2 regions of the Staphylococcus haemolyticus genome follow, and region 2 is predicted to be linked to the other one. Evidence: a T-box and tRNA genes for the amino acid it is inferred to sense, from the RefSeq annotation. Region 2 holds a T-box; the other holds one or more tRNA genes.

What was found. The T-box of region 2 lies ahead of leuS (leucine--tRNA ligase). A T-box ahead of a tRNA ligase gene usually reads a tRNA of that ligase, here a tRNA-Leu.
Positions count from the first base shown of each region.
Region 1: it has a tRNA-Leu gene. The T-box ahead of leuS (leucine--tRNA ligase) is inferred to sense a tRNA for this amino acid. The anticodon was not compared.

Region 1 covers NZ_CP035291.1:2,317,911-2,321,326, forward strand. The annotation lists rRNA gene EQ029_RS11170 (16S ribosomal RNA) at 1-1,066, opposite strand, end outside; tRNA gene EQ029_RS11175 (tRNA-Ala) at 1,189-1,264, opposite strand; tRNA gene EQ029_RS11180 (tRNA-Pro) at 1,280-1,353, opposite strand; tRNA gene EQ029_RS11185 (tRNA-Arg) at 1,387-1,460, opposite strand; tRNA gene EQ029_RS11190 (tRNA-Leu) at 1,472-1,560, opposite strand; tRNA gene EQ029_RS11195 (tRNA-Gly) at 1,568-1,642, opposite strand; tRNA gene EQ029_RS11200 (tRNA-Lys) at 1,666-1,738, opposite strand; tRNA gene EQ029_RS11205 (tRNA-Thr) at 1,744-1,819, opposite strand; tRNA gene EQ029_RS11210 (tRNA-Val) at 1,834-1,909, opposite strand; rRNA gene rrf (5S ribosomal RNA) at 1,919-2,033, opposite strand; gene lysS (lysine--tRNA ligase) at 2,536-3,416, opposite strand, start outside.
Region 2 covers NZ_CP035291.1:1,092,252-1,095,667, forward strand. The annotation lists gene EQ029_RS05390 (MDR family MFS transporter) at 31-1,218, shown strand; T-box leader at 1,285-1,470, shown strand; gene leuS (leucine--tRNA ligase) at 1,517-3,416, shown strand, end outside.

The DNA of each region.
Region 1 (3,416 bases), 1.2 Mb from region 2:
ATGCACCACCTGTCACTTTGTCCCCCGAAGGGGAAGGCTCTATCTCTAGAGTTGTCAAAGGATGTCAAGATTTGGTAAGGTTCTTCGCGTTGCTTCGAATTAAACCACATGCTCCACCGCTTGTGCGGGTCCCCGTCAATTCCTTTGAGTTTCAACCTTGCGGTCGTACTCCCCAGGCGGAGTGCTTAATGCGTTAGCTGCAGCACTAAGGGGCGGAAACCCCCTAACACTTAGCACTCATCGTTTACGGCGTGGACTACCAGGGTATCTAATCCTGTTTGATCCCCACGCTTTCGCACATCAGCGTCAGTTACAGACCAGAAAGTCGCCTTCGCCACTGGTGTTCCTCCATATCTCTGCGCATTTCACCGCTACACATGGAATTCCACTTTCCTCTTCTGCACTCAAGTTTTCCAGTTTCCAATGACCCTCCACGGTTGAGCCGTGGGCTTTCACATCAGACTTAAAAAACCGCCTACGCGCGCTTTACGCCCAATAATTCCGGATAACGCTTGCCACCTACGTATTACCGCGGCTGCTGGCACGTAGTTAGCCGTGGCTTTCTGATTAGGTACCGTCAAGACGTGCATAGTTACTTACACGTATGTTCTTCCCTAATAACAGAGTTTTACGATCCGAAGACCTTCATCACTCACGCGGCGTTGCTCCGTCAGGCTTTCGCCCATTGCGGAAGATTCCCTACTGCTGCCTCCCGTAGGAGTCTGGACCGTGTCTCAGTTCCAGTGTGGCCGATCACCCTCTCAGGTCGGCTACGTATCGTCGCCTTGGTAAGCCGTTACCTTACCAACTAGCTAATACGGCGCGGGTCCATCTATAAGTGATAGCAAAACCATCTTTCACTATCGAACCATGCGGTTCGAAATATTATCCGGTATTAGCTCCGGTTTCCCGAAGTTATCCCAGTCTTATAGGTAGGTTACCCACGTGTTACTCACCCGTCCGCCGCTAACGTCAAAGGAGCAAGCTCCTTGTCTGTTCGCTCGACTTGCATGTATTAGGCACGCCGCCAGCGTTCATCCTGAGCCAGGATCAAACTCTCCATAAAAATTTATGATGTTTGATTAGCTCATAATACTAAATAGTGTTTGTAACATTTAAGTTACTGTTTTGGAATTAACGTTGACATATTGTCATTCAGTTTTCAATGTTCATTTAATCATTATAAAATGGTGGAGACTAGCGGGATCGAACCGCTGACCTCCTGCGTGCAAAGCAGGCGCTCTCCCAGCTGAGCTAAGCCCCCGAATTATTTAAGAAGTCGGGAAGACAGGATTCGAACCTGCGACCCCTTGGTCCCAAACCAAGTGCTCTACCAAGCTGAGCTACTTCCCGTATGTAATTAAATAAGAAATAAAATTTAAATGACGCGCCCGATAGGAGTCGAACCCATAACCTCTTGATCCGTAGTCAAACGCTCTATCCAGTTGAGCTACGGGCGCTTTATTTAAGATGGTGCCGAGGACCGGAATCGAACCGGTACGGTGATCTCTCACCGCAGGATTTTAAGTCCTGTGCGTCTGCCAGTTCCGCCACCCCGGCAATATAATGGAGCGGAAGACGGGATTCGAACCCGCGACCCCCACCTTGGCAAGGTGGTGTTCTACCACTGAACTACTTCCGCATGTGGCTATTAAAACAATCGTATGAGCCATAGAGGATTCGAACCTCTGACCCTCTGATTAAAAGTCAGATGCTCTACCAACTGAGCTAATGGCTCAAAGATGGTGCCGGCCAGAGGACTTGAACCCCCAACCTACTGATTACAAGTCAGTTGCTCTACCAATTGAGCTAGGCCGGCTAATTAATTAAGAATGGTGGAGAATGACGGGTTCGAACCGCCGACCCTCTGCTTGTAAGGCAGATGCTCTCCCAGCTGAGCTAATTCTCCAACGTGTAAGCCTGGCAACGTCCTACTCTAGCGGAACGTAAATCCAACTACCATCGGCGCTAAGGAGCTTAACTTCTGTGTTCGGCATGGGAACAGGTGTGACCTCCTTGCCATTGTCACCAGACAATAACTTACTCAATTAATTATAATGTCGATTATTTTAATTTTCAATAGTTAATTTTACACTTTGTTAAAGTTATCTTTACAAGTATTTTACAAAATTAACTTTCGTTTTCGACGACTTTTATATCTTACAACATTCAAAAAGCAAAGTCAACTAATTTTTAAAACTTTTTTTATTTAACAAGTTTATTATTTGTCGGTTCCGCTTCTTTGAACACTTTTACTATGTTAGCACATCGCAAGCATATTGACTACACTTTTTTATATTGTTTTATAATAACTTCTCTACTCTTTTTTACTTTTGTAACTCTCCCTTTGATAATAACCCTTTATCACACCAATATATTTAATCCCTTAATTTTATATAAATCGAAAACTAATTATTCCTTTTGCCTCTTTTATTAACAATAACTGGCTCAAAATAAAAAAAGAGATTGAGATATATTAGGTTAACATTTGAATAAACCCTAAACTTTATCTCAATCTCTAATATTTAATTTAATCTATTTTTGTCTCATGTAAGGGAATAATAATACGTCTCTAATAGATGGAGAGTCAGTTAACAACATAACTAAGCGATCGATACCGATACCTAAACCACCTGTTGGAGGCATACCATATTCCAAAGCTTCAATATAATCTTCATCCATTTCATGCGCTTCATCATTACCTTGTGCTTTTTCAACAAGTTGTGCTTCGAAACGTTCACGTTGATCAATTGGATCATTTAATTCAGTGAATGCATTCGCATGTTCTCTACCTACGATAAACAACTCGAAACGGTCTGTAAATCTAGGATCTTCTGGATTTTTCTTCGCTAAAGGCGAGATTTCAATTGGATGTCCATAAATAAATGTTGGTTGAATTAACGTTTCTTCAACTTTTTGTTCAAAGAATTCATTTAAGATATGACCATATTTCATATTATTAGTAATTTCAATACCATGTTCTTTAGCTGCAGCGATTGCTTCTTCATCAGATTTAATTTGATAGAAGTCTACACCTGTAGCTTCTTTCACTGCATCTACAATATGAAGGCGTGTCCAGGCAGACTCTAGGTCAATTTCCTCTTCATTGTATTGAACTTTTGCAGAACCAAATACTTCTTGAGCGATATGTCTTACCATAGATTCAGTTAAATCCATGATATCGTGGTAATCAGCGTATGCTTCATATAATTCAATCATAGTAAATTCTGGATTATGTCGTGTTGATACTCCTTCGTTACGGAATACTCGTCCAATTTCATAGACTTTTTCAAGGCCACCAACAATTAAACGTTTTAAATGTAATTCAATTGCTATACGCATATAAAGAGTAGCGTCTAGTGCATTATGGTGCGTAACAAATGGTCGTGCTGCTGCACCACCTGCAATTTGATGCA
Region 2 (3,416 bases):
AACAAAAATATAAAGAGGGGACTAATAAATATGAATATACCTAGATCAGTATGGTGGCTAGTTATAGGCATGGCGCTAAATATAACTGGCTCTAGCTTTTTATGGCCTTTAAACACAATTTATATGAAAGAAGAGCTTGGTAAGAGCCTGACAATTGCTGCGATTGTTCTAATGGTTAATTCATTTGGAATGGTAGTCGGAAATTTACTAGGAGGTTCATTGTTCGACAAGTTAGGTGGTTATCGAACAATAATGATAGGTACCGTTACATGTTTAATCAGTACTACACTTTTAAACTTCTTCCATGGTTGGCCATGGTATGCGATTTGGTTAGTATTGTTAGGCTTTGGTGGCGGAATGATAGTTCCCGCAATTTATGCAATGGCTGGTGCAGTTTGGCCTAACGGGGGGAGAACGACATTCAATGCAATATACTTAGCTCAAAACATTGGTGTAGCAACAGGCGCAGCAATGGGTGGTTTCGTTGCTGAGTTAAGCTTTAATTATATTTTCTTAGCTAACCTGATTATGTACGTCTTATTTGGGATTGTAGCGATAACGCAATTTAATCTTGAATATCACGCTAAAATTAGAACACCAGACAGCCTAGACATTCATAGTAAAGAAAATAAAAAACGCTTTATTGCACTCTTATTATTATGTGTAATGTTTGCTATTTGTTGGATTGCTTACATTCAATGGGAAACTACAATTGCATCATTTACACAAGAATTAAATATTTCTATGTCACAATACAGTATATTATGGACAGTTAACGGTATTATGATTTTAGTTGCTCAACCGTTAATAAGACCAGCAATTATTTTATTAAAAGGGAATTTAAAATATCAAATGTTAGTTGGTATTTTAATTTTTATGCTGTCTTTCTTTGTAACTAGTTTTGCTGAACAATTTACTGTATTTTTAATAGGAATGATTATATTAACTTTTGGTGAAATGTTTGTTTGGCCAGCAGTACCAACTATAGCTAATTATCTGGCACCAGAAGGAAAACAGGGTCAATATCAAGGAGTCGTTAATTCAGCTTCAACTGTTGGTAAAGCATTTGGACCACTAATAGGTGGTGTATTGGTTGATACTTTCAATATGAGTGCGATGTTCATTGGCATCATGTTCTTATTAATTGTTGGAATTATCTTCCTTTCAATCTTTGACAAAGGTCTACCTAAAGGAAAACAATCACGACAATCTAGATAGATATGATATATACATGAGTTGAAATAAAATAGTAACTACCACTTGCAATTAGTGCTTGAATCTCATAATATTAAAATGTATTGGAGTAGTAACTTAAGTACTTTTCATCAGAGAGCTAGTGGTGGTGAAAACTAGTGTTAAGAATTAAGTGAACTTACCGTTATTCGATTAAATTATAAACATCTCTTACTATTATAAAGTGCACATATTATGTGAATTAGGGTGGTACCGCGGCAAGAAGTCGTCCCTGTAATAAATAATAGTTTGAGGTGTTTTTTATTTATAGGAGGAAAAAGATTTGGGATATAATCATAAGGAAATTGAGAAAAAATGGCAAAATTATTGGGCAGACAACAAAACGTTTAAAACGAGTGATAATTTAGGACAAAAGAAATTTTATGCATTAGATATGTTCCCTTATCCATCTGGTGCGGGTTTACATGTAGGGCACCCAGAAGGTTACACAGCTACTGATATTGTATCTAGATATAAACGTATGCAAGGTTATAATGTACTACATCCAATGGGATGGGATGCTTTTGGATTACCTGCTGAACAATATGCATTAGATACTGGTAATGACCCTAGGGAATTTACTAAGCAAAATATTCAAACGTTTAAACGTCAAATTCAAGAATTAGGTTTCAGTTATGATTGGGATAGAGAAGTAAATACTACAGATCCTGAATATTACAAATGGACACAATGGATTTTTATCCAATTGTATAATAAAGGCTTAGCCTATGTTGATGAAGTTGCTGTAAACTGGTGTCCAGCATTGGGAACTGTTCTATCAAACGAAGAGGTCGTTGATGGCGTATCTGAACGAGGAGGACACCCAGTATATAGACGACCTATGAAGCAATGGGTATTAAAAATTACTGAATATGCTGACCGATTATTAGAAGATTTAGATGAACTTGACTGGCCAGAATCTATTAAAGACATGCAACGTAATTGGATTGGACGTTCAGAAGGTGCAAGTGTATCTTTTAAAGTAGATAACAGTGATGAAAGTATTGATGTGTTTACTACAAGACCGGACACAATTTATGGTACGACTTTCCTAGTATTAAGTCCTGAACATTCATTAGTAAATGAAATTACGTCTGAAGACAAATTAGAAGCGGTTAAAAAATATCAAGAAGACTCATCTAAAAAATCTGACCTTGAGCGTACAGATTTAGCTAAAGATAAATCTGGTGTGTTCACAGGTGCTTATGCTATAAATCCATTAACAGGTAAGAAATTGCCAATTTGGATTGCAGATTATGTACTATCTAGTTATGGTACAGGCGCAGTCATGGCTGTACCTGCGCATGACGAACGTGATTATGAATTTGCATCTAAATTTAATTTACCAATTAACGAAGTGATTGCTGGTGGAGATATTCAAAAAGAAGCATACACAGGTGTTGGTGAACATATTAATTCAGGTGAATTAAATGGATTAGATAATGAAACGGCGATCTCTAAAGCAATTGAACTATTAGTTGCTAAAGGTGCAGGCGAAAAGAAAGTAAACTACAAACTAAGAGATTGGTTATTCAGCAGACAACGTTATTGGGGAGAACCAATACCAGTTATTCACTGGGAAGATGGTACTATGACTACAGTTCCAGAAGAAGAGTTACCACTTTTACTACCAGAAACTGATGAAATTAAACCTTCAGGTACAGGTGAATCACCATTAGCTAATATCGACGAGTTTGTAAATGTAATTGATGAAAAGACTGGAATGAAAGGTCGTCGTGAAACTAATACTATGCCACAATGGGCTGGAAGTTGTTGGTATTATTTAAGATATATCGATCCACATAATAGTAATATGTTAGCTGACCCAGAAAAATTAAAACATTGGTTACCAGTAGATTTATATATTGGTGGGGTAGAGCATGCCGTACTCCATCTACTATATGCTAGATTCTGGCACAAAGTGCTTTATGATTTAGGTGTCGTGCCTACGAAAGAACCTTTCCAAAAATTATTTAACCAAGGCATGATACTTGGAGAAGGTAACGAGAAAATGAGTAAGTCTAAAGGGAATGTAGTTAACCCTGATGATATTGTAGATTCACATGGTGCTGATACATTGCGTTTATATGAAATGTTTATGGGACCATTAGATGCAGCAATTGCATGGAGTGAAAATGGTCTTGATGGTTCAAGACGTTTCTTAGACCGTGTTTGGAGACTAT